3 regions of the Pseudalkalibacillus sp. JSM 102089 genome follow, and region 1 is predicted to be linked to each of the others. Evidence: riboswitches for the same ligand, from Rfam matches in the RefSeq annotation. Region 1 holds a riboswitch; each other region holds the start of a gene.
What was found. Region 1 has a riboswitch for lysine ahead of ABVF21_RS10795 (aspartate kinase). Riboswitches for the same ligand answer to the same signal wherever they lie in the genome.

Region 1 (6,393 bases):
ATGGATAGGAAATCCCGTTGAGGCTTTAGCGTTATGGAATGGAGTATTAATGTTACTTTCTATGTATCCAGTATATACGGTTAGTCGCTCTTTTCTTTCAAAAACACTTAGCATGGCATCAGTAGCTCTAATTCAATCAATAGTATTTGTCAATGTGTTAACCATTCAACCGATGAGCGAGGCGGCGGCGGTTGCTATTCTATGGTGGTACTTATGGAGCTTGCAAAAAGCATTTCATCGCGAACATTCATTCATGAGCATCGTTGTCGCTTCTTTTTTGTTTAGTTTACTTTTAGGAGTTCGTTTATCTTATTTACCTTTTGGTATTGGCCTTCTACTACTATTAATACAGAGAAAAAAGCAGCATAAGTCCATTAAATCCTATAGTTCATTTTTACTAACACAGGTCGGTATAGCCGCTATCTTTCAATTAATTTGGGTAGGGGGGTTAGCTGTTTCTGAAGGTGGCGTAGCTGCATTTTTACAGCTAGCCTTTGGGTTTTCTGAAGGTCACTTTGAAGAGTGGGGTGGTACGGCGGTTTCAGCCTCAGCCCCACTTTTGGAACGAATATCACATCTGATATTGAATAACATAGTTTGGACAGGTCTTAGCGGTCAAGCGCTAACGATTTTACTACTATATCTAACCTTGTTTACGTTCATGATCTTCCAAGGGGTGAAAAATAGGGGGAGAACTTTACGAGAAATTTCATGGTTTGGCTGGGCATTTGTCGCTATGGCATTGAGCTATTTTCTATGGGCGCTATTGGCGCAAAACATCGATAAGCCAAGACATATCCTGCCTCTACCTGGGATCATAATGCTTGGCTTTCTCTGGATAGGATTAAGAAGACAGGGGAATAACTCTACAAAAATAATGCTTGGTTTAACCGTAATAATTAGCATACAATCAATTGTTTCCTATTCAACTATGAAAGAAGCCAACGATCCAGCAGCTGTTTATCAATTGATGGATTATGTAGAGCAATTTAACGAGCCAGTTATTGTGTATACTTGGGAAGAAACTAGGGTAATGTCCTATAATAAGGTGTCGTTTGAACACGAACAAATTTATACGTATTCAAACTTTCTATCTGATCTTCAATATTACGATGACCATCGCGTATTTTTAACAGGAAAGGTTCTCGATGGATTTAAGAAGCAAAATATATCGATGGATGGTCAAATCAAAAAGGTCAAAGAATTCCATTCCTCCATATTGTATGATCCTGTCTATCATGACATTGTTTTATATGAGTTCTTAAGATAATAGAAAATTGAGGTAATGTGTTACAATGAGAGGGGAACATAGATACGCCTTGAAAAGGAGTAGTGAGGTGAGGCAGCATGGAACAACATCTTAAAAATAAGCTAGCGATCCTTCCTGACCAGCCCGGGTGTTATTTAATGAAAGATCGCCAGGGAACGATTATTTATGTTGGGAAGGCAAAGGTGCTAAAAAATAGAGTCAGATCTTATTTTAGTGGATCACACGACGGAAAAACGCAGCGGCTTGTAAGTGAAATACGTGATTTTGAGTATATCGTAACCTCCACAAATCTTGAAGCTCTTATACTTGAACTTAATTTAATCAAAAAACATGATCCGAAATATAATGTGATGCTTAAAGATGATAAAAGCTATCCTTATATAAAAATAACGGCAGAAGAACAGCCCCGCTTAATTACGACACGTAAAATAAAAAAAGATAAAGGTAAGTATTTTGGACCATATCCGAATGCTTATGCAGCTAGTGCAACAAAGAAGCTTTTGGACAGACTATATCCTTTACGTAAATGTCGTAAAATGCCTGATCGCGTCTGTCTTTATTATCATATAGGCCAGTGTCTGGCTCCATGTGTCAACGACGTGTCTAAAGAGCAAAATAAAGAGATGATTGACGGGATTACGCGTTTTCTAAACGGAGGTCACCAGGAAGTTAAAGAAGACATAGAAAGAAAGATGACCACAGCATCTGAGAACATGGATTTCGAGCGAGCAAAAGAGTTTCGCGATTTAATGTTTCATATTGATAAAGTTATGGAAGTGCAAAAGATCCAATCTAACGATGGTATTGATCGGGATATTTTCGGTTATAGTTTCGACAAAGGATGGATGTGTGTTCAAGTTTTCTTTGTACGACAAGGGAAGTTAATTGAGAGAGATGTTTCTCTTTTTCCTTTCTATAATGATGCCGAAGAAGATTTTTTAACTTATATCGGTCAGTTCTATCTTCAACAAAATCATCCTAAGCCAAAAGAAGTACTGCTTCCTCAGGAGGTTAATGCTCAGATGGTAGAAGAACTTCTACAAATTCCTGTTCATCAGCCAAAACGAGGCAAGAAAAAAGAGCTTGTGGAGCTTACAATGAAGAACGCGACCATTGCCATTAATGAGAAATTTTCATTAATTGAACGCGACGAGAAAAGAACGATTGATGCTGTTGAAAACTTGGGAGAAAAGCTTAATATAGAAGCTCCACTTAGAATTGAAGCTTTTGATAACTCGAACATTCAGGGAACGAACCCTGTATCCGCTATGGTTGTTTTTCTTGATGGAAAGCCAAAGAAAAATGAGTATCGCAAGTACAAAATCAAAACTGTGGAAGGACCAAACGATGTAGGTTCTATGAAAGAGGTTGTGAGAAGAAGATATTCAAGAATGCTTAAGGAAAATGGTCCGCTTCCTGATTTAATTATTATTGACGGCGGAATAGCTCAAATACAGGCGTCACAGGATGTGCTCGAGAATGAGCTTGGTCTAGACATACCGGTTTGTTCGCTGACGAAAGATGAGAAACATAAAACGTCTCATCTTCTTATTGGTGATCCTCCAGAGGCTGTTTATCTACCAAGAAATAGTCAGGAATTCTACCTGTTGCAAAGGATTCAAGATGAAGTACACCGATTTGCGATTACGTTTCATCGACAGCTTCGAGGGAAATCGATGCTTAAGTCAAGTCTTGACGATATTCCCGGTATCGGAGAGAAGAGAAAAAAGAAGCTGCTAAATCATTTTGGATCGATTAAAAAGATGAAAGAAGCGAGCGTTGAAGACTTACACAACGCAGGACTACCAATGAATGTTGCAGAGGAAGTAATCGCTCGATTTGAAAGTCAATCAAACTAATTTGTAAGAACATGTTGCGGCATTCACGTAAGTTCGTTATAATGAGTGAAATTTAATAGTTCCACACTTCGAAAGTTGAAGTGATGGTAGAGGCGCAAAAACCAACAGTAAGCTTACTGAAGAGTGTTAAGACTCAGTGATAGGAGCTGAAAGGGGGATTTGCCGAAGTGGAAAGACGCTTATCCGTCTGAAGCTGGATCTGTATTGAATAAGTGCAGAGCTGTCATCCAATACCTACCCGGGAATTGGATGGAGAACTATCTCACAAAGGGACGTTTTCTTGGATTTGTTCTGAAAACAACAGTGAGGTTTTTCTCATTGTTGTTTTTTTATACTTTAATAAACGCTTTACAGGTTTAAAGTATAAAAAAATGAAGGCTATCGCTATTTCAATCTGGTGAGTGGCCGAGTTTTTAATATCCATTTCGACTCTTAGTTAGTGAGTGTTTGTAACGTGCGATATTAACGCACTATGAGGGATAACGAGCTGCATGAAAGAAAGGATGGAGAGAGTGGGACTACGCGTATTGAAATTCGGAGGCACGTCTGTTGGAGATGTTGAGAAAATCAAAAATGTTTCCAAAAGGCTTATGGAAGCTGTAAATAATGGAGATGAGGTTGTTGCGGTTGTTTCAGCGATGGGCAAAACAACGGATGAGCTTTTAGGATTATCAAAAGGGATAACAGCTACACCGTCTGCAAGAGAGCTTGATATGCTTCTAACGACTGGAGAACAAGTGACAACAGCGCTTCTTTCAATGGCATTAAATGAAGAAGGGTACGATGCCATTTCATTGACTGGCTGGCAAGCAGGAATTAAAACAGAGTCGCTACACGGCAATGCAAGAATCCTCGATATTGATGCTTCACGTATGAATCAACACCTTGCTGAGGGAAAAATTGTGATAGTAGCAGGATTCCAGGGGCTAACTGATACGTCTGACATCGCAACGCTAGGGCGAGGTGGTTCCGATACAACAGCTGTGGCGATTGCAGCAGCTCTTAAAGCGGATCGTTGTGAAATTTATACAGATGTAGATGGTGTGTATACGACAGATCCTCGATATGTGAAGGGTGCAAGAAAGCTTTCTACGATTTCTTATGATGAAATGCTTGAACTTGCTAACCTTGGGGCTGGTGTCTTACATCCTAGAGCGGTTGAGTTTGCAAAAAACTATAACATCTTGCTTGAGGTCCGCTCGAGCTTTACGAATGAACCTGGAACGCTAATTGAGGAGGTCGTATCAATGGAACAAAATTTGGTGGTTAGAGGTCTGGCTTTTGAAAGTAACGTAACGAAAATAACAATTTCGGGTTTGCCGAATGAGATTACAACACTTCCTTCCTTGTTCTCATCTCTTGCGGCAAATGGTATTAATGTAGATGTGATCATTCAAAGTACAGGAGAGAAAAATACAACGAGTATCTCATTTTCAATTGAAACTGCCTCTCTTGAATTAACTCTTGATGTGCTCCGTCGCATTAAAGTGAAACTTCCCTACGAACATATTTATCACGAATCAGAACTTGCTAAGGTATCGATAGTAGGATCAGGTATGATTTCTAACCCTGGTGTTGCGGCACAAATGTTTGAAGTGCTTGCTGAACACGGGGTAGAAATGAAGATGGTGAGTACATCAGAAATCAAAGTGTCAACGATCGTTCCAGAAGACAAAATGATTTATGCTATTGAGTCGCTACACGATAAATTTCAACTAGATGAAAGAACCCCTGTTAAACAAATGTAATCAAAAAGGAGACCACATGTGGTCTCCTTTTTATTCAATCTGATCTTTTGGGTCCCATTTTACTGTGAATTGAATTTCATTCTTTTTATCAGTTTCATAGGCTTCAGCGATGCAACGAAGCATATTTTGATATTGTTCAGCAAGAAAACCTGCTTCAAGTTGATAACAAGCATTTCGACTAGTACTTCTTCGCTCAGTGATAAGAGCTGACTGAAGATCAAACGTTACTTCATTCTTTTTTTCTTGTGCAATTGATAATTTACCCCATCCAGCACGCTGAAAAAAATCCTCGATCTCTTCTCGAGTGGAGAGCGGGAATTGCCTGGCCATTTCTTTTCCAGTCCAATATAAAACAGCCGGCTGTTCACTTCCAAGAAGTTCAGGAATAAGAACTTCTCTATAAAATTCATATCCAAAAGCAGTTGTTTCTATTTCATGACTATAATCAATCGAGTTTGTGCGCTTCTTAAACATAAATTCCTCCCAGCTTTTCTACAAAATAATTATAACGTTTTATCGACAAATCCTCCATAGAACCATAGATAGAATTTATTTATATAGAAAGCGTATTCAATTGAGATATACGCAGGTGTTGTAAGGGAATTTTGAAAAATCTAAATGTACACGTTTTCTTGACGGTCCTAAATGATGGGAGTACAATGGGTATGTCACAATATAATCGACAGAAAGCGATGATTTCTGTGCATGCAAAGACTTCTTTATTAGAAAAAATGCACTGGCAGATGGTAGCTTAACAACTTAAAAGGGGGACACACAAAACATGGCCGCAAGTCGAGACTTTGTAAGCCGAAAATTGCATTCGCTTCTAGGAGTAATTCCGCTCGGACTTTATGTTACTCAGCATCTTACTGTTAACTATTTTGCAACAAGAGGGCCCGAGGCGTTTAATGACGCAGCTCATTTTATGGAGAGCCTTCCTTACAGGTATTTGCTTGAAATTTTCGTTATTTTCTTACCGCTCTTATTCCATGCGATTTACGGCGTTTATATCGCGTTTCAATCCAAAAACAACGTAAGTCGATATGGCTATTTACGTAACTGGATGTTTTATTTGCAGCGGATTTCTGGCGTTATCGTATTAATATTTGTAACTTGGCACGTCTGGCAAACGAGAATACAGGCTGCGATGGGAGCAGAAGTAAACTTCCAAATGATGGCTGATATCTTGTCTAATCCAGGAATGATGATCTTTTACATCGTTGGTGTACTTGGTACTGTCTTCCACTTCGCAAATGGCTTATGGTCATTCTTTGTAAGCTGGGGCTTCACAGTAACACCAAAATCACAGCGTACGATGACATACGTAACAATGGTCATTTTCGTTGCACTTTCAGTTGTTGGCATGCGCGCATTATTTGCATTTGTTTAAGAAAGTGAACTGTCTTCACCACGTCTGATACATAACTTTCAGACAGAGCCAGCATTTAAGGGGGAACTGTTCTTATGAGTAAAGGTAAATTAGTGATAGTTGGAGGCGGCCTTGCAGGTTTGATGG
Region 2 (6,393 bases), on a different contig from region 1:
TGTCATCTTTTGTTGTGGCTGGAGCGATTCTTGATGGTTTTGGTATATACGATCGACTGATTGAATTCGCAGGAGCTGGTGCGACAGTGCCAATTACGAGCTTCGGACATTCCTTGCTACATGGGGCGATGCAGCAAGGAGAGGAACATGGATTTATAGGCATTGCAATGGGGATATTTCAGTTAACTTCAGCTGGAATTTCATCAGCTATTGTTTTCGGATTTATCATAGCCATTATATTCAAACCAAAGGGGTGAATGAATTGAACAAGCGGCGGGTTATTTTCGTTACTGATGGAGATCTTTACGCGCAAAAAGCAATTGAAAAAGTGGCTTCGGATATTGGCGGGAGATGCATTAGCCAATCAGCAGGAAATCCTACCCCGCTTGCTGGTTATGAAATTATTTCCCTAATTAAAGAAGCTCCACACGATCCAATCTTTGTAATGTTTGATGATAGTGGTTTTCCGGGTGAAGGTTATGGAGAACTAGCGATGCAGGCTGTGGCTGAGGATGAAGATGTTGAACTACTTGGTGCGATTGCAGTTGCCTCGAGAACACACTTCTCTGAATGGACGAGAGTAGATGTTTCCATTGATAGGGATGGTGAATTAACACATTTCGGTGTTGATAAGAATGGATTTGCTGATATGGAAGCTGGGAGAATAGATGGGGATACTGTATCTATTTTAGATAAACTGAATGTCCCTATTATTATAGGTGTCGGTGATATAGGTAAAATGTCTGGACTTGATGATCCGGAGGTTGGGTCGCCTATAACATTGAAAGCCGTTCAAATTCTGCTTGAAAGGAGCGGTTTCTATGACAACAAAAATGAATAACAAACAAGAAATATTTAAAAAATTAAAAGAAAATGAAGAATTCTTGAAAAAATCAATTGGCATTGGGGAAAGTTTTGACGTAGGTGTACGTAAACTCAAGATTTTGAATAAAGAAATACAATTCTATTATTGTACTGGATTATGTGATACATCAATCATTGTTGAGATCATGCGTGAATTGATGGAATTAGATGATCATCATCGCTTGACCGTTAAATTCGAGCAAGTTATCCATAATCATTTGCCCCATCAGCAAGTAACAAAAGTAGAGACGTTCGATGAGGTCGTCGATCAAGTTCTTTCTGGACTGATCGCTGTATTTATGGAAGGCGAAGAGATTGCTTACATTATTGATGTTCGAAAGTATCCAGGTAGAACGCCTCAGGAGCCAGACACTGAGAAAGTGATTAGAGGTTCTAGAGACGGTTTCACAGAAAATATTATTGAGAATACTGCACTTACTAGAAGGCGTATTAGAGATGGTCGTTTGCGTAATGAAATATTTCAAATCGGAGAGCGTTCTAAAACGGATGTGTGTATCACTTATATTCAGGATGTAGCTAACCCAAACTTAGTAGAAATCATTAAGAAAAAACTAAAAGAAATTAATATTGATGGTATTCCTATGGCTGATAAAACTGTCGAAGAGTTTTTAGTGCATCAGGCGGGAAATCCTTTTCCACTTGTACGATATACGGAAAGGCCAGATGTAGCCGCATCCCATTTGTTAGAAGGGCATGTCTTAATTATCGTTGATACTTCTCCGAGTGTTATTATTACACCAACAACCTTTTTCCACCATGTTCAACATGCAGAAGAATACAGGGAAGCTCCATTACCTGGTGCATTCTTGAGATGGGTCCGCTTTGGAGGAATGCTAGCAGCGCTATTGTTACTTCCCCTGTGGTTATTGGCGGTATATGAACCAGGGTTGTTGCCTAAATCGATTGATTTTATTGGGCCAAATGATGAAACGAATGTACCGATATTTATTCAAATCATTCTTGCAGAAATTGGGATCGAAACGCTGAGAATGGCCGCCATTCATACGCCTACCCCGCTTTCTACAGCGATGGGTTTAATTGCAGCTGTATTAATTGGTCAAATTGCTATCGATGTAGGATTATTTGTGCCAGAAGTTATTCTGTATGTTTCTATTGCGGCTATAGGTTCTTACGCAACGCCCAGTTATGAGTTATCAATAGCGAACAAACTAGTTAGATTATTACTACTTTTCCTTGTCTTTTTCTTCAGAGTTCCAGGATATATAATAGGCGTGACAGCTATTATTCTCTTCCTAGTCGCCTTAAAGCCATTAAATACACCTTATTTATGGCCATTCATTCCTTTTAATGCAAAAGCGTTTATTCAAGTGCTAATTCGCGTTTCTGTTCCTTTGACAAAACTGCGTCCAAGTATTACAGAGCCCCAGAATGAAACGAAGCAGCCGGACAAACCACTTGCCGAATCTTAAAAAGTATGATAATTTATTTCTTAATCGAATAGACCTCATTGAACGTAATGGGGATAGAGGCGCAAAACGAATGAGTAAGATATCTGAGCATAGAATGGAATGCGAAGACGATATCAGAAAGGTCAATTTGCCGAAGTGAGAAAGGACCCATTCTTTTCTTGCTGGGCTGCTGCTGAATAAGTTGCAGACTGTCACTGGAGGATGGATTTCTTTCAGTGGTGAGCTAATCCAACTCGTGAGGATACGGAGAAAAACAGCCTATCTATAAAGTTGGCTGTTTTTCTTATTGTGTGGAGGGAGCTCGCATTTATATAAGCGAGAGGGGAGAAATGATTGTGAATTTATACAGTACATCTGCAATTTCAGAAGAGGGGCATCTAACAGTTGGAGGGATCGATACGGTCCAATTAGGAAAAAAATTTGGCACTGCGTTATATGTTTATGACGTGGCCATGATTCGAGATAAAGCAAGGGCGTTTCGAAGTGCCTTTGAACGTGAAAATGTAAACTATCAAGTAGCTTATGCTAGTAAGGCCTTTTCATGTATGGCAATGATCCAACTTGCAGAAGAAGAAGGATTAAGTTTAGATGTTGTATCCGGTGGAGAGCTTTATACTGCTTTGAAGGCGGGTTTTCCCGTGGAGCGCATTCATTTTCATGGAAATAACAAAAGTGAATCTGAAATTAGAATGGCGCTTGATGCAGAAATAGGTTGCTTCGTTGTTGATAATTTTTACGAATTATCTCTACTTGAGCAAATTGCAGAAGAAAAAAATGTGAAAGCTAATGTGCTGCTGCGTATAACACCAGGTATTGAAGCACATACGCATGATTATATTTTAACAGGCCAAGAAGATTCCAAATTTGGTTTTGATTTACAGAGTGGTCAGGTAGAACGCGCGATATTGGATGTAACAAAAATGAGTGCTATTCATCTTCTTGGACTTCATTGTCATATAGGCTCACAAATTTTTGAAACAAATGGCTTTGTAATGGCGATTGAAAAGATCTATAGCTATCTTACAACATGGTACGATGCCTATGGTTTTGAGCCTGAAGTCCTTAACCTTGGTGGAGGATTTGGAATCCGATATACGAGCGAAGATCACCCACTACCAGTAGGGAACTACATTGAAGCTATGATTGAAACAATCAGAAATCAGGTAACAGGGCAAATGAACATGCCTGAGATCTGGATTGAACCTGGGCGTTCACTAGTAGGAGAAGCTGGACTAACGTTATATACGGTTGGTTCACACAAAAATGTTCCAGAGTTGAGACATTACCTCGCTGTAGATGGAGGGATGACGGATAATTTACGCCCTGCTCTCTATCAGGCAAAATATGAAGCCACAATAGCAAATCGAATGAATGAAGCAAAAGATCACCTATACTCTGTAGCAGGAAAGTGCTGTGAATCAGGTGATATGTTAATTTGGGATTGCCAGTTACAGCGAGCGATTGCTGGCGATACAATGGCTGTTTTTTCAACGGGGGCATATGGTTATTCCATGGCAAATAACTACAATAGATTACCAAGACCGGCTGTAGTTTTTGTTGAAAATGGTGAGGCAAACCTTGTTGTTGAGAGAGAGTCATACGAGGATTTAGTTCGACATGATTTGCCATTAAAACAAGCGATTATATCAAAATAATAGTTGAAAAGCATAAATGATATGGAACAGCTTCAGTCTGTGCTATAATGAAAGAGCTTTTAAGAAAATTGTTAGTGCAGGAGGATTTATTTATGAAAAAAGGAACAATTGCATTTGAAAATGGAGAAGTTATTGAAATTGAATTTTATCCAGAAGCAGCACCTAACACTGTTGCTAACTTTGAGAAACTTGCAAATGAAGGTTTCTACAACGGTGTGAACTTCCACCGCGTAATCCCAGGTTTTGTTGCTCAAGGCGGAGATCCTACAGGTTCTGGAATGGGTGGACCAGGATATACAATTGACTGTGAAACAGAAGGTAACCCTCATAAACACGTAGCAGGCTCATTGTCTATGGCACATGCTGGTAAAAACACGGGCGGCAGTCAGTTTTTCCTAGTTCATGAACCTCAGCCTCACCTAGACGGCGTTCATACCGTTTTTGGTCAAGTAACAGAAGGAATGGATACGGTTCTTCGCGTTAAACAGGGTGACGTAATGAAAGAAGTAAAAGTCTGGGACGAAGAATAGATCAGACTCTTAAAAACTTAATACTTTCCTTCGGGGTCGGGTGAAAATCCCAACCGGCGGTGATGACTAGCTTATGCTAGCTAAGTCCGTGACCCGGTTGCGTAAGCAAACGGTGGATCTGGTGAGAAACCAGAACCGACAGTATAGTCTGGATGGGAGAAGGAATAAAAGTGACCAATTTCCTTTTGAATCATAGATTCAAAAGGCTTATTTGGCATATACTTTTGCCTCCCAGCACAGCTGTGTTTTGGGAGGCTTTTTTTGTTCTCCTTCTCAACCAATAATGGAGAGTGGAACAGGAGTAAATACGATGAATCATACGGATTTTATGAAAACAGCGATCGATATGGCTAGAAGTACGTTAGGTCAAACGCGTCCGAATCCCTCCGTAGGAGCCGTCATTGTTAATAGTGGGCGTATCGTGGGGATGGGAGCTCATTTAAGGGCTGGAGAAGGCCATGCCGAAATTCAAGCACTCAAGATGGCGGGCAATCAAGCAAGTGGGAGTACTGCCTATGTGACACTGGAGCCATGTAGTCATCATGGAAAGACGCCTCCTTGTGCTGATGCTTTAATTCAAGCGGGAGTCAAAGAGGTATTTATTGCAAGTCAAGATCCGAATCCCCTGGTCGCAGGAAATGGTGTAACTAAACTAAAGAAAGCAGGCATAGCTGTCCATATTGGGCTTATGGAAGAAGAAGCCTTACAGCTAAACCGGATGTTTTTCCATTACATTACACAGAAAAGACCATTTGTAACGTTGAAAGCTGCTACAACGCTTGATGGCAAAATAGCAACTCATTCAGGTGATAGTAAATGGATTACGGGGGAAGACTCGAGAAAAGATGTTCATGCCTTCCGTCATCAACATGATGCCATTCTTGTAGGTATTGGAACGGTCCTCTCTGATGACCCATCACTAACGACTCGTTACGGTGAAGGCCTATCGCCGATTAGAATCGTGTTAGATCGTCAATTGAAGATGCCTTCTGACGCTAAAGTAATAAGTGATGAGAATGCAGAAACATGGATCATTACAACAAAACGAGCTGCGCTAAAAAATAAGCGAACCTTCCCAAAACATGTCCAAATCATCGATGTCATAGATCCACTGCTCCCAATAGATAAAGTTCTTGACCTTTTAGGGGAACGAGAAATTACATCAGTATTTGTTGAAGGTGGTTCAGAAATACACGGTAGCTTTCTTGAATCACGATCTTTTCAACAAGTTATTACATACATTGCGCCGAAGCTTATTGGTGGGAGTCAATCTCCTACGGCTTTCGGGGGTACAGGTTTTCAAACGATGAATGAAGCGATCGATTTACAAGTGGATAGCGTAGAACAAATTGGAAATGATATTCGAATTATTTCATCAAGGAGGCTTTCTTAATGTTTACAGGTATTGTAGAAGAAATTGGAAGAGTTGAAAGTGTTCAACAATCAGGAGAATCCATTGCAATGCAAATTGCGGCGTCGACTATTTTAAAAGACGTTCATTTAGGAGATAGCATTTCGATAAACGGCGTGTGCTTAACTGTTACGACGTATACAGACTCTTCTTTTACCGTAGATATTATGCCTGAAACATTTCGTGCAAGCAGTCTTCGACAGCTAGGACCAAACTCATCGGTGAATCTGGAGAGAGCTATGTCTGCAAATGGACGCTTTGGTGGTCATTTTGTTTCTGGACATGTTGATGGTGTGGGGAAAATTACTCGTGTAGAACAAATTGATAATGCTGTTTATTATGACATCTCGATTCCGCGAAACCTTTTAATTTACTTTGTTGAAAAAGGCTCAGTTTCTGTTGATGGTACTAGTCTTACGGTCTTTGGAATAGGGGAGCACTCTCTTACTATATCTCTTATCCCCCATACGGTTGAGGAGACG
Region 3 (6,393 bases), on a different contig from region 1:
TACTAATCGGTCTCATTCCAGGTGCGTGGATTGGAGCAAAATGCGGTTCATTTATTAATCAGAAACTTTCGGACAAATCAGTGGTTGTTATTTTACGATGGATGTTAATCATTGTAGGTGTCCGATTAATCTGGCAGGGAACGATGGGATAAGAAAGGAAGAGTGTCTTGACTTCTAGAACATTACAATTTTATTATACAAACGATCTTCACAGTCATTTCGCAAATTGGTCAAAAGTCTCTTCATATTTGAAAGAGAAGAAGCGAATGCATGAGCTTCAAGGGACACCTTATCTCCTTCTTGATTTAGGAGATCACTCTGATAAGGTGCATCCAATGACAGAAGGAACTGTCGGGAAAGGTAACGTTCAGTTACTGAATGAGCTGGAATATGATTATGCCACTATCGGTAACAATGAGGGTATTACCTTTTCAAAAAAAGAACTAGAAGAACTTTATTCAGACGCGAAGTTCGAGGTAATTGTTGCCAATCTCTACCACCAAAATGGTACAAGGCCTTCCTGGGCTGTACCTTATAAGATCCATGAGTTAAATGGCATTAAAGTAGGAATTATTGGTGTTACCATCCCTTATGAACAATTCTACTCACTACTTGGATGGCAGATAGATTCTCCTTTCCATTTCTTACAGTCCCTCATTGATGAAGTACGCAGTCAATCAGATGTTGTCGTATTGATGTCTCATATGGGTTTAGGTAATGATGAACAGCTAGCAAGGGAAATGAAGGGGCTTGACGTTATTATTGGAGCCCATACCCATCATGTGCTGAAGCATGGCATCCTTGTAGAAGATACGCTTATTACTCAGTCTGGTAAAAACGGGAATTACGTTGGAGAAGTTTCGATTTGTTTTGATATGGAAACAAAGAAAGTGATTGAGAAGGAAGCATATTCAATAACCGTCCGGAATCGGAAAGAAGACGAGGAAGCGAAGGCGATGATTCAACAACTAAGTATCGATGCACATAAGATGCTTGAAGAGGTCGTATGTCGTCTTGAACAGCCTCTTGAATCTGAATGGTTTCAACGCTCGGTTCTAGCTGATGAGTTAGCTGCCGCTCTTAGAGAGTGGTGTGGAGCGGATATTGGCATGATTAATGCTGGTATGTTGCTTGATGGGTTACCAGAAGGAAATGTATCAAGAGAAGATCTTCATCGCATTTGCCCTCATCCTGTTAATCCTTGCAAAGTGGTGTTAAAAGGAAGTGAGTTACGAGAAATCATCTCTTATTCTATGTCAGATGAAATAGTGAATTTAAGTTTTAAAGGTCTCGGTTTCAGAGGTGAGGTAATGGGGATTATGGCATTTGATGGACTTGAGGTTACCTCTGTCAAAATGGACGACGGCCTCTATCATGTAACAGATGTTTTTCACAACGGAAAGAAGCTTGTTTCTGATGAAGAATATGCCGTTGCGACGGCTGATATGTTCACATTTGGGAAATTCTATCCTCAAATGAAGCATGCTAAAAAGAAATACTTTTTACCTGAAATGCTTCGAGATCTCCTTGCATGGCGTTTAGAAAATAGACATTAAAATTTTCAGCGTTTGATTGTCAAACATGCTCTTTGTCTCATATAGATATAGTGATATTCATTCAGGTCAGGAGGCGGGAATGACGTGATCACTATGTCACCAATCTTGATTGACGGTCATCCTTTTATAGCGGTAAGTATGCAGCTTCCGAAAACGAATTTTCTAGCGGTCATGAATGACAATGGGTATATCATGTGCGGCGCACTCGATGTAGCCTTACTTAATGAAAAGTTAAGCGACCGAAAGATTATCGCAGGAAGAGCTGTTGGTGTACGGTCTATTGAACAACTGCTTGATGCACCGCTCGAATCTGTTACGCTTGAAGCAGAAGCGCGAGGCATTACGATTGGAACTAAGGGTAGAGACGCGATGCTTAAGATGATGTGAAGAAAGCCGTAGCACTTGCTACGGCTTTCTTTTCGATTATGACACATCTAGTAGCTTGATTTTGGCTCTTTCTAGGAAATTGTCCATACTTCTCTTCTCCATGGCATATACATGAAGAAGAGAAGGGAGGGTTCACGTTGTTTCGAACTCGCAGAAAATTCTTTAGAAAGGGACCGCTTCCCTTTCGATATGTTTTTGTCATCTCCTTTATTATTTTTATCTTTACTACGGTTCAAGGATTATGGATTGTTAATAAAGGAATTGAACCAAGCTTAATCAGTATTGCTGAAACAAAAACACGTCAAGTTGCTGCGCAAGCAATAAATGATGCCATTTCAAAGAAGATCGCAGACGGTATTGACGTTGAGAATTTAATTATCGTTCATGGTAATGATTCCGAAAAAGTACCAAGTTATAGCTTTAACTCGCAAGTTTATAATCGATTGATTTCAGAGGCCACAGAACGAGTTCAAACTTATTTAGATTATGTTGAAGCTGGTGATTTAGATAAGCTGGAAACCTTTAAGAATGATATAGATATCGATTACGAAGGTACCGAAAATCAACAAGGAATCGTATACTCTATACCTTTAGGGATGGCTACAAATAATGTTCTTCTCTCAAATTTTGGACCGAGGATTCCAGTGCGGTTTGAAATGATTGGAGATGTGGTTTCTAATATTGATACAAAGGTGAAAGAAACGGGAATTAACAACACGTATCTTGAGGTGTATATCAATATTAAAGTTGAGATGAACGTAATTATCCCTTTCTCTACAAAGAATACTGAGGTGTCGAACTCCGTAAAAATCGGGGATCTATTTATTCAGGGAGACGTTCCTTATTATTATAATGGTGATAATGGAAATGGTGGGAATCCATCGATCGTTTTGCCAAAGCCCGATTAAGACAAGGAACCCCATTATTCATCGTCATTGTTAAATGTCGATAGATAAGAAAATAGTTCCTTTCTAATAGAAATATCTCTGGAACAATCTACAATTGCACAAACAACGAAAGTAAGGTATACTTTAAAACTGAACTTAATATTGTTCCTTATCTTATACGATGAGGTAGAGGAGCAGATCCTCATGAGTACGTGTTGGGAGAATGACACCAATGATCAGCATCGAAAGGGAGATCTGCCGAAGCATAAATAACGGTCACATTATTTATGTTGGGGCGACATTGAAGAAGTGTCGAACTGTCATTATGAGTCTAACTTGTAATGGAGAACTACTGATCGGGGTGGACACTTAACATTGACTCGGTGAAGCGAGCAATGATAGGACCAATCCTATCATTGCTCGCTTTTTTGCATACAAACACGACAAGAAGGTTGAGGGATAGGCGTCCATTCCGGTTATGATGACCAATCATTTATTAGGAGGATATTCATGGAGAATTCAGTTCTATCCATTATTCCACCACTCGTAGCTTTGCTAATGGTAGTGGTGACTAGAAAAGTGCTTCCTTCTCTAGGAGTAGGCATTATTCTTGGTGCGCTAATGATCAACAATTGGAGTGTACCAAATTCATTAGAAGAAATTTATACAATCGTAAAAGGGATCTTCATTGATTCCGAGAGCGGTGGTTTAAATACTTGGAACATGTACATTATTTTCTTCCTACTTTTATTAGGTATGATGACGGCCTTTATTTCGATCTCAGGTGGAAGTCGCGCATTTGGCGAGTGGGCCATGAAACGCGTGAAAACAAGAGTAGGCGCCCAGATTGTCACAGCGGTATTTGGTATTATTATTTTTATTGATGATTACTTTAATTCGCTCGCAGTTGGAAACGTTAGTAGACCGATTACGGACAGGCACAATGTTTCAAGGGCAAAGCTTGCCTATATCATTGATTCAACTGCAGCACCAATGTGTATTATTTCCCCTATTTCAAGCTGGGGGGCTTATATCATCGCGTTAATTGGTGGTGTATTAGCAACGCATAGCATTACAGGTGTTGGCGCGTTAGAAGCTTTTATCAGAATGATTCCAATGAATTTGTATGCTCTCTTCGCACTGGCGATGGTGTTCTTTGTTAGTTATTTTGACATTAATCTTAAGGCGATGAGAGTACATGAAGACCGTGCACAGAAAACAGGAGAAGTGCTTGATCCGAATCAAGGTGCCGTACCTGGTCAAACATCTGGACTACCTGAAAGTGAGAAGGGGAAAGTAGCTGATCTTGCATGGCCCATTATTATGCTAATTACTGGTACTGTTACGTTTATGATCATTACAGGAATCCAGGCTGTTAGCGGAACGGATACAGCCGTGACAGCTTTGTCTGTCTTTGAAAATACAGACGTTGCTGCTTCTCTCCTTTATGGTGGAATTATTGGACTTATAACTTCTCTCCTCTTCTTCTTTCCAAAAAGAATGGGTGGAGCGGTTCTTGGAAAAGGAATTTGGGAAGGCATTAAATCAATGCTTCCAGCCGTATACATTCTTTTCTTTGCATGGACATTGATTGAAATTATCGGCTCGCTAGGAACTGGTAAGTATCTTGCAGGACTTGTTAATGACCATATTGTGATTGGCTTCTTACCAGCTATTTTGTTCCTACTTGCAGGTGTTATGGCGTTTGCAACGGGAACTTCGTGGGGAACATTTGGCATTATGCTTCCGATCGCAGGAGAGATTGCCGCTGCTACGGATCCTACCTACATGCTTCCTGTACTTGCCGCTGTTCTTGCAGGAGCTGTATTTGGAGATCACTGCTCACCAATTTCGGATACAACGATTCTTTCTTCCACAGGCGCAGGTAGTCACCATATCGATCATGTGATGACCCAGTTGCCTTATGCATTGCTCGTTGCAGGTATTTCTATACTAGGATATTTGGTTCTTGGCTTTACTGGTAGTTCCATTCTTGGTCTTGTGGCAACAGCGATTCTATTCGGATTATTAATTTTCATGCTAAAAGGAAAATATGCCAACAGACCAGTTGAAATGGCAAATCATTAATCAAACAGGAGGATATTCCTCCTGTTTTTTTTATGTATTTTCACAAAAAAGGAGAGATTTATATAGAAAATTGAACGATTCATACGAAAAATGTAAAAAGATTGTTTTGACAAGGACATACGTACTAGATATACTATAAACAAAATAATCTGAATTTACTTAAAAGTCTTAACCTTTTTCTGGAAGGGGGCTTATGGTGAAAAAGGTTAACATTTGTCTAAGGGGGTAATTTATTTGGAAAATCGTGCGCAATGGGGGACAAGGGCTGGTTTTATTTTAGCCGCAGTTGGTTCAGCAATAGGTCTAGGGAACATTTGGAGATTTCCGGCCGTAGCCTATGACAACGGTGGTGGGGCATTTTTTATTCCTTATTTATTTGCATTATTAACAGCCGGAATTCCAATTCTTATTCTTGAATTTACATTGGGTCATAAATTCCGTGGGTCCGCACCACTTTCATTCTTTAGAATGAATAAGAAAATGGAATGGCTAGGGTGGTGGGGCGTTATCGTTGCATTCGTCATCTCCACATACTACGCGGTAATTATTGCGTGGGCCATCTCTTATAGCTATTTTGCATTTAATCAAAGTTGGGGTTCTGATACAGAAGCATTCCTCTTCAATGATTATTTGAAATTAACGGTTGATCCTGGACAAACAGGTAGTATCGTACCAGGCGTATTCCTTCCATTAATTGCCGTATGGATCATTACACTTGGCGTACTTCTTGCTGGAGTTAAAAAGGGCATTGAGCGTGCTAATAAAATTTTCATTCCTACATTAATTGTTCTTTTCTTAATCATTGTGATTCGAGCAGTGACACTGCCTGGTGCTGCTGAAGGTCTAAATGCTTTCTTTACACCGAATTTTGATAGCATTACTTCAGGAAGTGTTTGGGTTGCTGCATACGGGCAAATTTTCTTCAGTTTATCCATTGCTTTTGCTATTATGATTACTTATTCTAGTTACTTACCTAAGAAATCAGATATTACGAATAACGCGTTTATTACTGGTTTTGGTAACTCGGCGTTTGAGCTTCTAGCAGGTATTGGGGTATTCTCAGCGCTTGGATTTATGGCTCAGCAGCAAGGACTTAGCGTTGGCGAAGTAGTGAGCGGTGGCGTAGGACTAGCCTTCGTTGTCTTCCCTCAAATTATCAATGAGTTCCCAGCTTTGAACGGTTTGTTCGGATTCTTATTCTTTGCTTCACTTGTACTTGCAGGTTTGTCTTCACTCATTTCCATTTCCGAAACATATGTTGCAGGTGTTTCTGAGAAGTTCGGAATTTCTCGTACGAAAGCTGTTCTAATTGGTGGAGGGATTTCCTCTATTATCTCAATTCTGTTTGCAACGCAAGGCGGATTGTTCTTCCTTGACGCAGCTGACTACTTTATTAACCAGTTCGGAATTGCCTTTGTAGGACTAATGGAAGTCGTTGTTGTAGCATGGGTACTTCGTGAGCTTAATACGCTTGA

Region 2: linked by a shared signal. The riboswitch ahead of lysA (diaminopimelate decarboxylase) and the one ahead of ABVF21_RS10795 (aspartate kinase) in region 1 are both predicted to bind lysine.
Region 3: linked by a shared signal. The riboswitch ahead of ABVF21_RS17510 (Na+/H+ antiporter NhaC family protein) and the one ahead of ABVF21_RS10795 (aspartate kinase) in region 1 are both predicted to bind lysine.

The regions. Positions count from the first base shown of each region.
Region 1 covers NZ_JBEWYW010000004.1:30,439-36,831, forward strand. The annotation lists gene ABVF21_RS10785 (hypothetical protein) at 1-1,270, shown strand, start outside; gene uvrC (excinuclease ABC subunit UvrC) at 1,348-3,129, shown strand; lysine riboswitch at 3,209-3,397, shown strand; gene ABVF21_RS10795 (aspartate kinase) at 3,642-4,877, shown strand; gene ABVF21_RS10800 (YslB family protein) at 4,908-5,351, opposite strand; gene ABVF21_RS10805 (succinate dehydrogenase cytochrome b558 subunit) at 5,659-6,267, shown strand; gene sdhA (succinate dehydrogenase flavoprotein subunit) at 6,342-6,393, shown strand, end outside.
Region 2 covers NZ_JBEWYW010000008.1:75,747-82,139, reverse strand. The annotation lists gene spoVAE (stage V sporulation protein AE) at 1-257, shown strand, start outside; gene ABVF21_RS16480 (stage V sporulation protein AE) at 263-841, shown strand; gene ABVF21_RS16475 (spore germination protein) at 822-2,315, shown strand; lysine riboswitch at 2,362-2,549, shown strand; gene lysA (diaminopimelate decarboxylase) at 2,651-3,970, shown strand; gene ABVF21_RS16465 (peptidylprolyl isomerase) at 4,063-4,500, shown strand; FMN riboswitch at 4,523-4,668, shown strand; gene ribD (bifunctional diaminohydroxyphosphoribosylaminopyrimidine deaminase/5-amino-6-(5-phosphoribosylamino)uracil reductase RibD) at 4,811-5,893, shown strand; gene ribE (riboflavin synthase) at 5,893-6,393, shown strand, end outside.
Region 3 covers NZ_JBEWYW010000009.1:84,146-90,538, forward strand. The annotation lists gene ABVF21_RS17490 (sulfite exporter TauE/SafE family protein) at 1-152, shown strand, start outside; gene ABVF21_RS17495 (bifunctional metallophosphatase/5'-nucleotidase) at 168-1,556, shown strand; gene ABVF21_RS17500 (YunC family protein) at 1,650-1,943, shown strand; gene yunB (sporulation protein YunB) at 2,081-2,851, shown strand; lysine riboswitch at 3,010-3,190, shown strand; gene ABVF21_RS17510 (Na+/H+ antiporter NhaC family protein) at 3,341-4,918, shown strand; gene ABVF21_RS17515 (sodium-dependent transporter) at 5,153-6,393, shown strand, end outside.